DNA from 4 places in the Mesorhizobium sp. AR02 genome. Region 3 is predicted to be linked to each of the others. Evidence: riboswitches for the same ligand, from Rfam matches in the RefSeq annotation. Region 3 holds a riboswitch; each other region holds the start of a gene.
What was found. Region 3 has a riboswitch for cobalamin ahead of DBIPINDM_RS32715 (DUF1636 family protein). Riboswitches for the same ligand answer to the same signal wherever they lie in the genome.
Positions count from the first base shown of each region.

Region 1 (4,203 bases), 3.7 Mb from region 3:
AAGATTTCGCGTTCGCGGAAATCAGGCGCCAGCAGCGGCAGCCGGATGGCGTCGATGCGGCCCATATGGCCGTACCAGCCCTCGCGGCTCGACCGCTCCTCGATCATGAAACCGAGCGACAGGCCAGGCATATGGCCGCCGAGCAGTTCGAGTTCCTTGCGGAAGATGATCTCTTCGGCGCGCCGCGCACAGTTGACGAAGCCGACATCGGTCCATGGCGCGCAGTCATTCAGCCAGCGCAGCATCGACATCATCGGCGTCACGCCGGAACCGGCCGAGATGAACAGATATTTGGCCGCCGGATGGCTGTGCAGCGAAAAGTCGCCCGCCGGCCCATAGGCCTTGACGTGCGAGCCGGGCGCTAGGTGATCGAACATCCAGCGCGTGCCGATGCTGCCGGCCTGCGCCTTCACCGTCACCGCGATCGAGAACGGCCGCGACGGCGAGGACGACAGAGTATAGGTGCGCATCAGCGGCCCGTCCGATGTCGGCAGCTCCAGCGTCACGAACTGGCCAGGCTTGTAGCGGAACCAGGTCTGGTTGTCGGAGCGGAAGGTGAAGGTCTTGACGTCAGGCGCCTCGTCGCTGACGCCGATCACTTCCAGCACCTGCAGCCTGTCGTTCCACGGCGCCATCTGGTCAAGATGGCGATAGAGGCCAAGATCCGTCATCGCATTCATCCCTCAACCTCTCAAGCAACGCTGCGCAGGGCCGGCCGGCCATCGTCGGCAAGGCGCGGGCCGATGAAGCGCGCGTACCAGTCGACGAACTGGATCACGCCGCCCTCATGCAGCTCCGAATAGGGACCGGGTTCATAGGCCGGCGACAGGATCCCGAAGGCGTTTTCCTCGACGATGCGGCGGTCCTGGTCGTTGGTCTCGGTCCAGACATGAGTGAGTTCGGCAAGATCGTAATCGACACCCTCGACGGCATCCTTGTGAACCAGCCATTTGGTCGTCACCGCGGTTTCCGTCGCGCTGATCGGCAGCACCCGGAAGGTGACGGCATGGTCGATCAGGATATGGTTCCAGGTCGTCGGGTAGTGATAGTGCATCAACGTGCCGATGCGGTCGGCCGAGACGCTGTCGGAGAGGTTCTTCTTCACCGCCCGCTTGCCGGTCATCGTGTAGCTGACCGCGTCGCGCAGCAGCGGCGCGCGGGTGGCGCGGTATTGTCCGGCCGGGTCGATGCGGAACTTGCTCGGCAGGCCGGCTGCCTCGCATTTGGCCCAATGCGCCAGCATCTCCGGGTCGCTGTCGGCGCCTTGCACGCCGGTCACCGTCGGGGCTTCCGGGAAGGTCTTGCACAGCTCCGGGTGATTGCCGGCGCAATGGTAGCACTCGCGGTTGTTCTCCCAGACCAGCTTCCAATTGCCCTTCTCGACGATCGTGCTCTCGAAGGCGATCTTTGCTTCGCTCAGGCGGTGCGGCTTGAGGTAGGGTTCGATCATCGCCCGCATCGGCGCGAAGTCGGCGGGCTCCTTTGCCAGGCAGATGAAGATATAGCCGGCCACGCTTTCGCAGGCGACCGGCTTCAGCCCGAACTGGGTCTTGTCGAAACCGTCGGCCATCTGGCGGGCGAACAGCAGGCGGCCATCCAGTTCATAGGTCCACTGGTGATAGGGACAGACTAGCTTGGCCGCCATGCCCTTGTCGGTGTTGCAGACGCGGCTGCCGCGATGGCGGCAGGAATTATGGAAGGCGTTGATCTTGCCTTGCTGATCGCGCACCAGCACGACCGGATAGTCGCCGATCTGTACGGTGATGAAGCTGCCGGGCTTCGGCAATTCGCAATCATGGCCGATGAACAGCCAGTCGCGATACCAGATTAGCTCCATGTCTAGTTTGAAGTAGTCTGGGTCGGTGTAGAAGGGCTGCTCGAGTGAGAAACCCTCTCTGCGGCTGTTCAAGAGCCTCAGCATGTCGTTGCGCGCATCCATGTCCTGTCCTCATGCTTCAAGGACTGAACTGGTGGTGATTGAGGAAGGACCGGACGCAGGCCGGCGAAAACCGGGCATGCACCATCCGCCTCTTGACCGCCCACCGCGATCAGTCGAGTTCAAATTCTCGGGCTGGTTTCCGGGCTCTGGAGTGTCCTTGCGGACGATCGCGACACCTTCCCAGGCTTTCGCCCAGTGGTCTCCCGTTGCGACTTGAACTCCACCACCGTTGCGGGGGCAGCGCCGGATTCTGACCGGCTTCCCAATTCTCCGCCCCGTCGTCACGAAGCGGCACCTGAGATGCCCTGATCTAATCACGACAGCGTTTGCGACATCGGCATGAAAGCGACATCGCATCCATGTGGCGCGACACGCATGCGCAATGATCGGGTCAAGCACAGCGGTCACGAAAATCGTTTCGTTGGTGGCGGTGCCGGCTATCCAGATCGACCCGAAACGGCGGCAAAAAAGGTTAACGGTTTCGAAAAGTGACTATTAGCAGATTCTAAAATCGAACCGAACGGTTCGTTTCTGTTGACGGTGCGTGCAGGACGGTGTGAACGCTGAGCCTCCGATACAGTTGGTGATCGCAGCGCCGGTTTTGACTAACAGTTTGATATTAAAAAGAAAAATGTTTGGCTTAGAGGGCCTTGGTACAATTTCAAGTGGTGGATACTTGGTCCACACGGAACAACTTCGTGATTGGAAACGGCTAGCTGGCTTTCCCACATCGGGGCTGTCCGAACGACGCGATTTTAATCCCAAGACACGCCGCTAGACGGACGGAAAAATACTGGAGTACCCAAAATGAAAAAGATTGTTCTCACTGCCGCCGCCCTTCTGGCCATTTCCGGCAGCGCCTTCGCTGGTAGCGACCACTACGGTTCGAATGCCCCTGCAGCCACCGCTGCTGTCGACAGCTCGTACACCGCTTCGACCAAGAAGTCGGAACCGGCTGCTCAGACGCCTGTGCAGGGTGCTGACCACAACCTCTTCGGCAACAACTAACAGCCGATCCCGGCCGACGGCGGGCTTTTGTCCGCCGCTCTGGCCGACCTTCAGAAATTCAGGAGACTAACATGAACAAGTTCATCATTGCTGCTGCCGCCGTCCTGGCCATCTCCGGCAGCGCCTTTGCTGGCAGCGACAACTATGGCTCCAATGGCGCCAACCAGCCCGCTGTTGCTTCGACCGACAGCTCTTACACGGCTTCGATCAAGAAGTCGGAACCGGCTGCCCAGGCGCCTGTCAAGGGTGCCGATCGTAATCTTTTCGGCCGCTAACAGCCGATTCCGGGAGCGGCGGTTTGCCCCGCTGCTCCCGTGAAGCTCAAAATTCAGGAGACTTGAAATGAAGAAGATCATCCTTGCTGCCGCCGCCGTTCTGGCTGTCTCCGGCAGCGCCTTCGCAGGCAGTGACAATTACGGCTCCAATGGCGCCAACCAGCCTGCCGCGACTTCGGTTGACAATTCGCGCACGGCTTCGATCCGTGACAGCGGCTCGCCCGTCTACAAGCTGCTCAATTCATCGGGCGACGTGCAGAAGTCGATCCCTCAGAGCAGCGACCGGGACCGCTTCGGCAACCACTAACAGCCGAAGCCGATTCTAAAAAAGAGCGGCGGGCCATGCCCGCCGCTCTTTTTTACGCCGTCGAGATGGGGTTCTGTCTTAAGCCGCTTTTGCTTCCGGCTTCCGGAGTGCGAAGGAATGTCCGTCCGCATCGAAGATATGCAGGTCCTCGCCATTGGCGCTCAGCCGGAGCGTCGAGCCGCGCTTGACCTCGACATTGCCCGGCAGCTTTGTCACCAGCGGCAGGTCGGCGCGGCCGATGTCGACATAGACCAGCTGAACCTCGCCGAGCTGCTCGACATAATCGACCGTTCCCTCGAACAGATAATCCGCGCCGGTTGCGACCATGAGGTCTTCCGGCCGCACCCCGAAGCTTACCGCCGCACCCTTCGCCGAAGCAGGCGTCGTAATCGGCACCGTAGCCTTACGGCCGCCGACATGGCTGACGACGGTCGGGTTGCCGGTCTTGTCGATCGTCGCCGGCAGGATGTTCATGGCCGGCGAGCCGATGAACTGGGCGACGAACAGATTGCCGGGCTTCTTGTAGAGATCCATAGGCGTACCGACCTGCTCGATATGGCCGTCCTTCAACACCACGATGCGGTCGGCGAGCGTCATCGCCTCGACCTGGTCATGGGTGACGTAGATCATGGTCGTGGCGGGCATCGATTCCTTGAGCTTGGCGATCTCGATAC
Region 1 covers NZ_CP080531.1:2,202,990-2,207,192, reverse strand. Annotated here, with positions in the region: gene DBIPINDM_RS14650 (hybrid-cluster NAD(P)-dependent oxidoreductase) at 1-671, opposite strand, end outside; gene DBIPINDM_RS14645 (aromatic ring-hydroxylating oxygenase subunit alpha) at 692-1,939, opposite strand; cobalamin riboswitch at 2,052-2,253, opposite strand; gene DBIPINDM_RS14640 (DUF680 domain-containing protein) at 2,747-2,947, shown strand; gene DBIPINDM_RS14635 (DUF680 domain-containing protein) at 3,019-3,222, shown strand; gene DBIPINDM_RS14630 (DUF680 domain-containing protein) at 3,290-3,529, shown strand; gene DBIPINDM_RS14625 (ABC transporter ATP-binding protein) at 3,608-4,203, opposite strand, start outside.
Region 1: it holds a riboswitch for cobalamin, as region 3 does, so the genes downstream of both, DBIPINDM_RS14645 (aromatic ring-hydroxylating oxygenase subunit alpha) here and DBIPINDM_RS32715 (DUF1636 family protein) in region 3, are expected to answer to the same signal.

Region 2 (4,203 bases), 1.4 Mb from region 3:
GGTAAACCCGCTCCCTTCCACCAACTGGAAGCTCCGTTCCCATCCCATATGGGAACCCACGGCAAGCCCACGGCGTGGTTTTACGCCTGGCTTGGCGTTCGGGGTTTTCGCTGATCGGCGTTCCTTCGTTTGCCAGCCGCCAACGAAGGAGAAGCAAAATGCCCATCATTCGCGCCGACACCGGCATCATCACCCAGATCAATGTCTTCACCGTGCCCGAAGGCGGACAGCAGGCACTGATCGATCTGCTGCGGGAGGCGGCAACGAGTTGCCGTGGCGTTCCCGGCTGGATGTCCGCCAGCCTGCACCGAAGTCTCGACGGCACACGTGTCGTCAACTACGCCCAGGCGCACGACCAAGCGGCCATGCGGCGGGTCTTCGAGCATCTGCGCAGCAGCGGCTTTCTCGATCGCAACCAGGCCTTGGGTCAGGCCCATCCCGGCCTCTACGAGGTCGCTCTCACCGTGGAGTAGGCGGAGCGGCGGACCGTACCTTGGCCACACACCAAGGTACGGTCGCGCGATACCTAAGATTTCACCGGTATCCAGATCTCCAGCCCGCCATTGCCGCTGCGCGGATCGAACTCCGGGCCATAGCGTTCGAATTCGGGCGCGTCCGATATCTCGTGCCCGGAGGCCGGCAGCCATTTGTTCCAGATCGTGTTGACGGTGCGGCGGATGGTCGAGATGTGCTCGCGATGCGAAAACACCGCATATTTCTGCGCCGGTATGCGCACGCGGCTGAATTCCTTGGGGAGGTCGGAAAAGTCTGACACTTCGACACCGGCGATGTAGTCGAAATTGCCGGCATCGTCGCCGTTGACGCAGACGCCATAGGCAACGTCGCCGGTCTCGCCCGGGATGTTGCCGATGTAAGGGCCGAAGCGTTGCCACTGCATCGGAATCGCGGCGCTGGTTTCGCAGCTGTAGCGTTCGCCGAGCCCGGCGATCAGGAACGGCCGGCTGGTCTCGAAGCGCGGTGGTTCGAGGTTGGCGAGAAGGGATTGGTCCATCAGGATCGGCTCCACGAGGTCGAGGGTCTTGGTCGAGCCTTGCGCGCGCACCAGCTCCGGCGTGGTGCCGAACTGGTCGCGGAAGGCACGGGTGAAAGCCTCATGCGAGTTGTAGCCGGCGTCGAGCGCCACCAAGAGGATGTCGGGTGCCCCGCCGGCCAGCCTGCGCGCCGCTTCGCTCAAGCGCCGCGCCCGCATATAGCCCATGACGGAGCGGCCGGTGGCGGCACCGAAGGCGCGCGTCACGTGGAAGCGCGACACACCGCTGCTTTGGGCGACGTCGTCGAGCGAGATTGCCTCAGGCAGATGGCTCTCGACAAACCACAGCGCTTTCTCGATCGGGTTCATGGCTCCTCGCATTTGGCGCGCTGACATTACTGACCGTGTCGACGGCCAGTTTGATCGAAATTGCGCATTGGGCAATAATGCATGTGTCCGTGCCGCGTCCGATGTGGGAATCGATGCTGCACGACCCAATGTCCGGGGAGGGGTGTCCCGATGAGGACGGCGGTTGCCGACCAGATTTTCCGTTTCGGCGGGTTCACGCTGGACCTGTCGATGGGAACGCTGCGCGGCGTCAACGAGCCGCTGTTCCTGCGCCCCAAGGCCTACGCGCTGCTTTCACACCTTGCCCACAACATGGGCCGCGTCGTGCCGAAATCGGAGCTGATGGATGCCGTCTGGCCCGGTGTCTACGTCACTGAGGATTCGCTCACGCAATCGATCCGCGAGATCCGCAAGGCGATCGGCGAGGACATGGTGCGCACCGTCCCAAAGCGGGGCTACATGCTCGCCGCCGGGGCCGAGGCAGCGCCCGAGATCGGCTCGCAACCGATCGTGGCGGTGGTGCGCTTCCGCAACGAGAGCGGCGATCCGGCCGACGAGGCCATGGTCGACGGTTTCGCCGAGGATCTGATCAACGGTGTCGCGCGCTTCGGCACCATCACGGTGCTTGCGCGGAACTCCAGCTTTTCCTTCACGTCGTTCGGCCGCGCCGAGTGGCCGCAGGTCCGTGCCCGTATCGGCGCCGACTATCTGGTGGAAGGGTCGCTGCGCCGTCAGGGCGAGCTTGTCGTCATGGCCATCAGCCTTATCGACATCGCCACCGCCGGCCAACTCTGGGGCGACCGCTACCAGTCGCAGGGTTCGGGCCTGTTCGCGATCGAGCGCGAGATCGTCGTTCACCAGCACGTTCTCAATCGGCGTTTCGGGCCCTGAAATCCCGATCGGCTTCTGAAAATTTTCCGATGTTTCGATGACCGTTACCGATCCGGGATTGACAGCGTCGCCTGGTGAGATATGTAATGTTATAACAAATTGATTTTGTGGATGCGTTCGAGCTCGGACCAAAAAACCGTTGCGGCGCGATCGGCGGAAAACTACGATGGCCCGGTGATGGTCCCCGCGTCGAAAGGCAAGGGGTGAAAAGGGAACACGGTGAAGCCCTCAAAGGGTCGAGGCCGTGGCTGCCCCCGCAACTGTAAGCGGTGAGCAAGATCCGACATGCCACTGGCCGGCAAGGCTGGGAAGGCCGGATTGCGCAAAGACCCGCGAGCCAGGAGACCTGCCATCACTGAGTTGACCGGACGGGGTGTGCCGGGAGGAAACGTGGACGTCGGTCTTGTCGGCCGGCTCGCCAACATCCTTCCGTCGCCAGTTTTGGAAAGTGACGGAAAGTTGGACGGCTCCATCGATCATCGCATCATCGTGTGCACGCTTTGCCGTGACGTTCCGACAGGGACCAGGTCGGGCGAAGCCTTGTGCAGCGATTTGCGTTCCCGGCTCTCGGCCCACCATGAACCCGCCGTGGCGCATGGCTTCACGATCGAAGGCGTTGAATGCATGGCGGGCTGCGCGCGGCCGCTGACGGTGGCCTTCCAGGCGCCGGGCAAGGCTTCCTACCTCTTCGGCTCCATCGACGCCGAGGCCGACGCCGGCGATCTCGTGCGATTTGCCAGGCTCTATGCGTCGCTGGCAGACGGCTGGTGCAATTCCGGACAACGTCCGCCGCGACTGGCCGGCAAGACGCTGGCCCGCATCCCGGCACCTGCCAAGCTTGCGGGTGATAGTCGATGACAATGCCGCTTCTTGAGGCCAGCGATCTGGGCGCCATGGCGAATGGCCGGGACTTGGTCCATGCGGTCAGCCTGTCGGTTGCCGCTGGTGATCGCCTCGCCATTATCGGCCCCAACGGCGCCGGCAAGACGACGCTGCTGCGCATGCTGTCTGGCATGCTCAGGCCAAGTTCGGGCGAGGTGAAGCTTGGCGGGCGCCGCCTGGACAGGATTTCTGCCGCCGAACGGGCATTGCACATCGCCGTTGTCGGCCAGACCGACCAGCCGGATCCGCGGCTGGCGGTGATCGACTATGTCGAGCTTGGCCGCGTCCCGCATGCCGGCCTGAGGCGCAGGAGCGAGGAACGCGACATTGTCGTCGACGCGCTGCGCCGGACCGGGCTGTTGCCGCTGCTTGGCCGCAGCATCGGCTCGCTGTCGGGCGGGGAACGTCAACGCGCCCAGCTTGCGCGCGCCATCGCACAGCAACCGAAAGTGCTGTTCCTCGACGAGCCGACCAACCATCTCGACCCGCGCGCCCGTGCGGAACTGCTCGAACTCGTGGCCGGCTTCGGCATGACGGTGATCGCGGTGCTGCACGATCTGGCTCTGGTGGCGCCCTTCGCCACCAGAGTCGCGGTGATGCACGAAGCGCGGCTGCATGCGCTGGCGGCGCCCCGTGAGGCGCTGACGCAAAAACTGATCCGCGAGATTTTCGGCGTCGACGTGTTTCGCCTGCGCCACCCCACCGAGGACCGCGAACTGACGGTGTTCGATGTTCCGAACCGCGCCGCGCCGCCATCCTGATCGAAACCTGCCTTCATCCGACACTGTTCAACCAAGGAGCAAAATCCGTGAAACGTCTCGCACTGTCGCTCGTCTTCTCGCTGCTGGCCTCGACGGCCTTCGCCTTCCCGGTCACGGTCGATAGCTGCGGCAAACCGCTGACCTTCGATGCACCGCCCAAGCGCGCCGTCATCCACGATCTCAACATGGCTGAGATGGCCTTCGCGCTGAAGCTGCAGCCGTCGATCGTCGGCCTGACCGGCATCACCGGATGGTACAAGGTCGGCCCCGAATTCAAGGCCGAGCAGGGGTCCATTCCGGAACTGGCGCCAAAATACCCGACGCTCGAAA
Region 2 covers NZ_CP080531.1:7,318,608-7,322,810, reverse strand. Annotated here, with positions in the region: gene DBIPINDM_RS39940 (antibiotic biosynthesis monooxygenase family protein) at 159-473, shown strand; gene DBIPINDM_RS39935 (AraC family transcriptional regulator) at 527-1,360, opposite strand; gene DBIPINDM_RS39930 (winged helix-turn-helix domain-containing protein) at 1,511-2,230, shown strand; cobalamin riboswitch at 2,392-2,599, shown strand; gene DBIPINDM_RS39925 (DUF1636 family protein) at 2,621-3,088, shown strand; gene DBIPINDM_RS39920 (ABC transporter ATP-binding protein) at 3,085-3,873, shown strand; gene DBIPINDM_RS39915 (ABC transporter substrate-binding protein) at 3,921-4,203, shown strand, end outside.
Region 2: it holds a riboswitch for cobalamin, as region 3 does, so the genes downstream of both, DBIPINDM_RS39925 (DUF1636 family protein) here and DBIPINDM_RS32715 (DUF1636 family protein) in region 3, are expected to answer to the same signal.

Region 3 (4,203 bases):
CGCGCGCGGCGCGACGCCGAAGCGCTCCGAGTCATAGCGCGGCATCGAGGTGTGGATCATCTCGACCGCGCAGCACGCAAGACCGAAGGTCATGAACATCAGCGAGCCGCTGCGCGCCCAGGTGATCAGCGCCTCGGTCGAGGTGACCAGAAAACCCTTGTCGGCAAGCTCATTGTTGATTTCGAGGAAGAAGGGATCGTCCTCCCCCACCGGCCTGCCGGTGTTGGGATCGATGATGCCCTTCGGCTTCGGCGCGACGAGGGTGCCTGAACTGTCGTTCAATCCCATTCCAGCGCTCCTTTTTTCCATTCATAGGCAAAGCCGATGGTCAGCACTGCCAAAAACACCATCATCGACCAGAAGCCGAGCATGCCGATCTTCGAGAAGGATACGGCCCACGGAAACAGGAAGGCCACTTCCAGGTCGAAGATGATGAACAGGATCGACACCAGGTAGAAGCGGATGTCGAATTTCATGCGGGCGTCGTCGAACGAGTTGAAACCGCACTCGTAGGCGGAAAGCTTTTCAGGATCGGGATTGCGATAGGCCACCAGGAACGGTGCGGCCAGCAGCGCCAGGCCGACGACCAGCGCCACGCCAATGAACAGGACGATGGGCAGGTACGAACTGAGGAGTGCGTTCATGCAGCGGTTTTCCGTTGGCGCCAATCCACTTTGATTACAGCACCGGACCTTAATGCGGAAGCGTGACAGATTAACCGCTGAACCGTTTTAAGGGGCCTATGCTGCAACGCGGCGAGGGTTAGCGCAGCACTTCCAGCGAAGCAAGTCAAACCTTGTTCAAAACGCAGTGCTGGACGGCATATCCGAAGAAACTGGTCCGATCCGCTCCTGTTTGATTTCCTTCGCTTTTTACTCCACTTTTCTCTCCTGACAGGGTTGCCGCCAAAACCCTGCTAGCATGGCCTGGAATCACCCATCAAACCGCCGATCCCATCACCCTCAGAGTGACACCGAATGAAGGAAAAGATCTCCCTTGCCATGGCTCGGCGCATAGCACTCGCTGCTCAAGGATTTCTCGATCCCCGTCCAAATGGCACACCCGACCGCCGCCACTTCGCCCGCGTGCTCTCCCGCACCGGCCTGCTGCAGATCGATTCCGTCAGCGCGGTGGTGCGCGCTCACTATATGCCGCCTTATTCGCGCCTGGGGCCCTACCCGCTCGCTCTGCTCGACAACGCCGCCGTGACGCGCAAGCGCACGGTCTTCGAATACTGGGCGCACGAGGCCTCGTTCCTGCCGGTCGAGACCTATCCGCTGATGCGTTGGCGCATGCAGCGCGCCGAGCAAGGCGACGAGATGTATCTGGGGCTGGCCAAATGGGGCCGCGAGCATGCCGCCTATATAGAAGAGATCTACCGCGAGGTCGTCGCGCGCGGCCCGATCGCTGCTTCCGCGCTGGAAGGCCAGAAGGGTTCGGGCGGCTGGTGGGGCTGGAGCCATGCCAAGCACGCCTTCGAATGGCTGTTCTGGGCCGGGCGCATCACCACGGCACATCGCCGCGGCTTCGAGCGCTTCTACGACCTGCCGGGACGCGTGCTGCCGCAGGCGATCCTCGATCTGCCGGTGCCATCAGCCGGGGACGCGCACCGCGAATTGCTGCGCATCTCCGCCCGCGCCCATGGCATCGCGACATCGGGCGACCTGCGCGACTACTTTCGGCTGTCGCCGGCCGACATGAAGGGGCGGTTGGAGGAACTGGTCGAGGCCGGCGAGTTGGTGCCGGTGCGGGTCGAGGGCTGGGACAAGCCGGCTTACCTCCATAAGGACGCGCGCTTGCCCCGAAAAATCGAGGCGCGCGCCTTGCTGGCACCGTTCGATCCGGTCGTCTTCGAACGCTCGCGCTCGGAGCGGCTGTTCGACTTCCACTACCGCATCGAAATCTACACCCCGGCCGAGAAGCGGCAGTACGGCTATTACGTCCTGCCCTTCCTGCTCGGCGACAGGATCGTCGCACGCGTCGATCTCAAGGCCGACCGACCAGCGAGCGTCCTGCGCGTGCACGCGGCCTACCCCGAGCCCGGCGCACCGCCTGAAACAGCGGCGCAACTCTTCGAGGAACTTAAGCAGATGCAGGGCTGGCTTGGTCTTGAACGCATCGAAGTAACGCCGGTCGGTGATCTGGGTCCGGCGCTGGCCGACATCGCCGTGTCGTAAGCCCGCGTTGACTCCACTGCCCGCAAAAGCCTAAATCCGCTCCAGACGGTCCCTTGCCCGCAACGGCAGGGGCTAAGAGGGAATGCGGTGCGGGATGAAAATCTCAAATCCGCGGCTGTCCCCGCAACTGTAAGCGAAGAGCCAAGGCCGAAAGCCACTGGGGATTCCCGGGAAGGCGGCACCCAAGGCGATGACCCGCGAGCCAGGAGACCTGCCGTCTGCGACAAAAGAATCCGATCGCCCGGCGGGTTTCCGGGCAAGGAGCCCGGCTTTTTGGACCAGAACAGCAGTTTTTCGGCTGGCACAGCGGATATCTCGTCCGCCGACAGCGAAGCCTTGGCCGGCGTCACGATCATCGTCTGCGCCTCCTGTCGTGACGAAACCGGCTCCGACGCCCATCCCCGCGCCGGCGAACTGCTGGCTGATGACACGCGCCGTGCAGCGTCTGACGACCATATCCGCGTCCGCGCGGTAGAATGCCTCGGTAATTGCAAGCGCCGCCTCAGCGCTGCGATCCTGCGTGATGGCTGCTGGAGCTATGTGTTCGGCGACCTGACCGCGGCCAGCGGCGCCGACCTCGTTACCGGCGCCAAACTCTTCGCCACCTCGACCGATGGCCTCATTCCCTGGCGGGGCCGGCCTGGTTCGCTCAAGCGCGGCCTCGTTGCCCGCATTCCACCTCTCGACATGCTGAAGGACTAACCATGACCGCTTCCGTCTCCCGTGTTCCCTGCACCGTCGTCACCGGCTTTCTCGGCGCCGGCAAGACGACGCTGGTCCGCCACCTCCTGGAAAACGCTGGCGGCAAGCGCATTGCGATCATCGTCAACGAGTTCGGCGACATCGGCATCGACGGCGAGATCCTCAAAGGTTGCGGCATCGACACCTGCCCGGAGGAAAACATCGTCGAACTGGCCAATGGCTGCATCTGCTGCACCGTGGCCGACGATTTCGTGCCGGCGCTCGACAAAATCCTGTCGCTGACGCCGAAGGTCGACCATATCCTGATCGAGACCTCGGGCCTCGCTCTGCCCAAGCCGCTGGTCCAGGCTTTCCAGTGGCCGACGGTGAAGAGCCGCGTGACCGTCGATGGCGTGATCGCCGTGGTCGACGGCCCGGCGCTCGCCGAGGGCCGCGTCGCCAACGACATGGATGCCCTGCAGGCGCAGCGCGCTGGGGATGAGAGCCTCGACCATGACGACCCTGTCGAGGAAGTGTTCGAGGACCAGATCGCCTGCGCCGACCTGATCATCCTGTCGAAGAGCGACCTGATGGACGCCGCCGGTTCGGCGCGCGCCAACGCCATCATTGGCGAACACTCCGCCCGCGCCGTGAAGATCGTGCCGACGTCGCATGGCAAGGTCGATCCTTCCGTGCTGCTCGGGCTCGGTCTCGCCGTCGAGGACGACATCGAGAACCGCAAGTCCCATCATGACGGTGCCTTCGACCACGAGCATGATGACTTCGACACCTTCATTGTCGACATTGCCTCGGTCGCCAATCCGGACGAACTGGCAAAGCGCGTCGCCACCGCCGCCGAACAGGAAAACGTGCTGCGCGTGAAAGGCTTCGTCGAGGTCGGCGGCAAGCCGATGCGGCTCCTGCTGCAGGCCGTCGGCCCGCGCGTCAACCATTACTACGACCGCGCCTGGACGGCTGAGGACGACCGCCGCTCGCGCCTGGTCGTCATTGGCCTCAAGGGGCTGAACCGCCCGGCAATCGAGCGTATACTCGCCGGCTGACGCAAACCGCCCTAGCAATTCCAGGAAAAGTGTTTCACGGTTTTCCCACAGGAATTGCGTAAAAACAAGGAGATAGAGCGGTTCGCCGTTCCGTGAAACGGTGAACCGCGCTAGACCGCGATGCATATCCTCACCACGACCTCCGCCTCGCTCGACGATCTCGCCGAGCCGGTCGATCTGCGGCAGACGCCGGCGGATATCGTGGCCCTGTCCTTCACCGACAGCGACCTCGCCGGCCTGGCAGCAGCTTGGAAGGCGGATGCCGGCCGCCTGCCCTCGATGCG
Region 3 covers NZ_CP080531.1:5,889,809-5,894,011, reverse strand. Annotated here, with positions in the region: gene DBIPINDM_RS32730 (NuoB/complex I 20 kDa subunit family protein) at 1-288, opposite strand, end outside; gene DBIPINDM_RS32725 (NADH-quinone oxidoreductase subunit A) at 279-644, opposite strand; gene DBIPINDM_RS32720 (winged helix-turn-helix domain-containing protein) at 978-2,177, shown strand; cobalamin riboswitch at 2,207-2,411, shown strand; gene DBIPINDM_RS32715 (DUF1636 family protein) at 2,451-2,879, shown strand; gene cobW (cobalamin biosynthesis protein CobW) at 2,882-3,919, shown strand; gene DBIPINDM_RS32705 (cobaltochelatase subunit CobN) at 4,040-4,203, shown strand, end outside.

Region 4 (4,203 bases), 1.9 Mb from region 3:
CGGCCGTCATCAAATTCACGTCGCCGGGCTGGATCACCATTTCGGTGCCGAGCGAATCGCGATGCCGGATCTTGCCGTCGAACAGATAGGTCACCGTCGACAGGCCGATATGCGGATGCGGACGGACATCCATCGCCTGGCTGCCGCGCAGGATCGCCGGGCCCATGCGATCGAAAAAGATGAACGGCCCGACCAGCCGCCTCTTGGCGGTCGGCAACGCCCGACGGACCTCGAAGCCGCCAATATCCTTGGCGTTCGGGATGACCATCAGCTCGATCTGGTCGCTGGCGAAGGCGTCGCCCGCTTCAGGGTCTTTCCCTGGAAAGAAGCTCATGGACTCTCCTTGTCAGCGGTCAAGGACCGCTTTGGCAGCGTCAGGCAAAGCGGATCGCCGCTTTTGCCCGCAGTTTGGCCGCCACCTCTTCGCGATTGCGCGGGTGCTGATGGGTTTCGAGTGAATCGAGCAGCTCGCGCGCCGATGCCGCGATGGCCTCGACCGCATGGTCGAATGCATGCTGGTTCTGTTTCGAGGGCCGTGTCGTTCCGCTCAGCTTGCGGACAAACTGAAGGGCCGCGTCGCGCACTTCGTCATTGGTTGCCGGCGGATCAAAATTGAACAGGGTCTTGATGTTTCTGCACATCGCTTCCGTATCTCCTCTTGTCCTGGGCGCCATATCAATGGCGACGAACCTTATCCTCAATCACGATGATGTCCAAAACTCGGTGAACGGCTCGCGCCTCAGTCCGCGTCGAGCGGCTCCGTGCCAACCGGCTTGCCGTCGCGCGACAGCCTGATCTTCTCGACCTTGTCCTCGGCGGCCTTCAGCAGCCGGTCGCAATGCGCCTTCAGCGCCTCACCGCGCTCATAGATGCGGATCGACTGGTCGAGCGGCACGTCGCCACGCTCCAGATCATCGACGATCTTCTCCAGCGCGTCGAGTGCCTGCTCGAAGCTCATCGCCTTGACGTCTTCGTTGGTCTCAGCAGCCATCATTCATCCTTTCATCAGTCGGCCGACATGGGCGGCGACCGAAAATGCCAGTCCCTGCAGATCGTAGCCGCCCTCGAGCAGGCTGACGAGCCTGTTGCCGCTGTGGCGGGCCGCACGCTGCATCAGCTGGCCGGTCGCCCAGTCGAAATCGTCCTCGGTCAGATTGATCTCGGCCAGCGGGTCGCGATGGTGCGCGTCGAAGCCGGCCGAAATGATGATCAGATCCGGCGCGAAATTGTCGAGCGCCGGCAGGACACGCGACAGGAAGGCATCGCGAAACACCTCGCTGCCGGTCTGCGGTGCCAAAGGCGCGTTGACGATGTTGCCGGCGCCGGTCTCGCTCTTCGCGCCGGTGCCGGGATAGAGCGGCATCTGGTGCGTCGAACAATAGAGCACCGACGGATCGTCCCAGAAAATATCCTGCGTGCCGTTGCCGTGGTGCACGTCCCAGTCGACGACGGCGACGCGCTCGACGCCATGCTTCTTCTGCGCATAGCGCGCGGCGATCGCCGCCGTGTTGAAGAAGCAGAAGCCCATCGCCGTGGTCTTTTCGGCATGGTGGCCGGGCGGACGGGCGGCGACGAAGACATTGTCGGCGCGGCCGGTGAAGACATCGTCCACAGCCGCGTTGGCCGCGCCGATCGCGGTGATCACCGCCTGCCAGCTCTTCGGGCTGGCGGTGGTGTCGGCATCGATACGGGCAAGGCCCTCTTCGGGAATGGCGGCGCGCACACGCGCGACGAAATCGGCAGGATGGGCGTAGAGGATGGTGGCCTCATCGCCTTCAGGCGCCTTGACGCGATCGAGCGCGGCAAAGGCTTCGTCGTCAAGCACGCGCTCGATAGCGCGCAAGCGGTCCGGCCGCTCGGGATGGCCAGGCGGCGTGATGTGCTCGAGGAAGATCGGGTGGGTGTAGAGACGGGTTGTCATGCTCCCTATCTAGTGCCCCGGCGCGGCGATGGCCATGCATTGCGGCTTGATGACTGGGGAAAATCACGCCTGCGTCTATTGGCGTCGCTGCGGGGATTGGCGCTGCCGGCGCTTCGGCGTAAGGTCGCCGCCACTGCCTGGTGCCCGCCGCAAGCGGGAGAATCGGGAACACGGTTGAATTCCGTGGCGTGCCCAACGCTGTGAGGGGGACCGCGCCGGTAAATGCCACTGTCGATGACGGGAAGGCACCGGACGCGGGTTGATCCTGAGCCAGAAGACCGGCCTGGCAGGCATCGTCATCCGCATGGTCAGGCGGACGACATTGATTGCAATCGCAAGGGGACGAGCGATGCCGGAAGCCATGACCGCTCCTATGGGCGACGGATTTGACCAGATGGCGCGCGACGCGGTCTACCGCGCCATGTTCACGCGACGCGATGTGCGCAGCCATTTCCTCCCCACCGCGCTCGACGACGAGGTGCTGGCGCGGCTGCTGCTTGCCGCCCATCACGCACCATCGGTCGGCTTCATGCAGCCGTGGAACTTCATCGTCATTCGCGACGCCAAACGGCGGGAAAAGGTGCGCGACCTGTTCCTTGCCGCGCGTGAGCAGGAGCTGCCGGCCATCGAGGCAGAGCGGCAGGCGCTCTACCGCAAACTCAAGCTGGAAGGCATCTGCGAAAGCGCGCTCAACATCTGCATCACCTGCGACCGCCAGCGCTCGCAGGGCTCACCGCTGGGACGCTGGCACAATCCGGAGATGGATCTCTACAGCACGGTCTGCGCGGTGCAGAATTTCTGGCTGGCGGCGCGGGCCGAAGGCGTCGGTGTCGGCTGGGTCAGCATCATCGAGCCGCAAGCGTTGAAGAGCCTGCTGGCCATTCCCGATCACGTGACGCCGATCGCCTATCTCTGCGTCGGCCGTGTCTCGGAATTCGCGCCGAAACCGGACCTCGAAACGCATGGCTGGGGCCGACGCCTGCCGCTGCCCGAGCTGATCATGAGCGAGACGTTTTCAGGGCAAGGTGAGGCGCCACTCAAATCAGCGGTGGCACACCTCAACACCGTTGCTGTTGCGTCGGCGACCACCTGCCCGGCCGATCAGCGCGTCGCGCCAGCCGTGCCCCAGCGCGAACCGCCGAAGGAAGCCAGCGCCTTGTCCTTGAGTTCCCTGAACTTCGACGACGCCTCGGCCAGCCGGGCATCCCAGGCCGGATCGGGCACCTGGCCGGCAATGGTCTTGAAATAGACCTGCATCAGGCAAGCGATGGCGAACGGCTCGATGAACGCTGCCTTGAAAGCCCAGGCGAAGACGATGGCGAGCACGAAGGCCCAGCCGGCGAGCTGCCCTGGCATCATGAAGAGAATGGCGGCGGCCGGGGCCAGCATCAGCAGGAAGATGACGAACGACACGGCCCACATGATGATCGCCAGCCAGACGGCGTTCTTGACCATGGTCTTGCCGTTCTGGGCATAGAGCACGACGCCTTGGCGCGCGGTCTCGAAGGGCGAGGACGAATTGATGCGGATGTTGTAGCCGAGGATGATCTCGTCGACGTAGGTCAGCGACAGGCGGATCACCGTGTTGATGAACGAGACCAGCCCGCTCAGGCCCGGAATGGGCAGGAAAGCGGCGATGCCGCCGAGCAGGCCGGTGATGGCGCGGATGGCGCCCTTGACCAGCTGGTCGACGACGAAAAGGATGTTGGCCTCGGCGAACCGCTCGGTGACGACCTGCTTGGCATAGGCGATCTGGTTCTGGCCGTCGGGAACATCCCGGCCATCGATCAGATGAACCATGACGGCGATATGGCCGGCCTTGACGACGTAGAGGATGTATTCGCGGATCCAGTAGACGGCGATCGAGACGACGCCGAAACCGACCACGCCACCCCACAGGGCAAAAGACAGCGGCCCGTCAGGATCGGTGGAGATATGGCCGACGCCATAGCCGACCGAGGCGCCGGTGCCGGTCGCCATGATGTAGGCCAGCGTGATGCCGAAATAGACGATCATGCGAAAGACAATGAAGGGCCAGGTCCTGATCATGATGGACACCGACCTGCCGATCTCGAAATCCCACATGCTCCGAATCTCCCCTCAGAGATGGCTGCGGAGGATGCGCTCTGCCTGAAGATTGTCAATCGTGGGCGGTGCCAGCGAGGCGCCCAACGGGGATTTTAGTTCTGTTATGAACCTGGTTTCCTGAGCAGGCCCTCCAGCAGTTGCTTGAACGCCGCCACGACCATCTTCGACGTCGCTTCGGGGTCGTTCGAATTGGC
Region 4 covers NZ_CP080531.1:366,245-370,447, forward strand. Annotated here, with positions in the region: gene DBIPINDM_RS06420 (pirin family protein) at 1-334, opposite strand, end outside; gene DBIPINDM_RS06425 (DUF2277 domain-containing protein) at 375-641, opposite strand; gene DBIPINDM_RS06430 (exodeoxyribonuclease VII small subunit) at 740-991, opposite strand; gene DBIPINDM_RS06435 (histone deacetylase family protein) at 995-1,921, opposite strand; cobalamin riboswitch at 2,043-2,223, shown strand; partial or broken gene bluB (5,6-dimethylbenzimidazole synthase) at 2,343-2,852, shown strand; gene DBIPINDM_RS06445 (hypothetical protein) at 3,023-4,006, opposite strand; gene DBIPINDM_RS06450 (TetR/AcrR family transcriptional regulator) at 4,111-4,203, opposite strand, start outside.
Region 4: it holds a riboswitch for cobalamin, as region 3 does, so the genes downstream of both, bluB (5,6-dimethylbenzimidazole synthase) here and DBIPINDM_RS32715 (DUF1636 family protein) in region 3, are expected to answer to the same signal.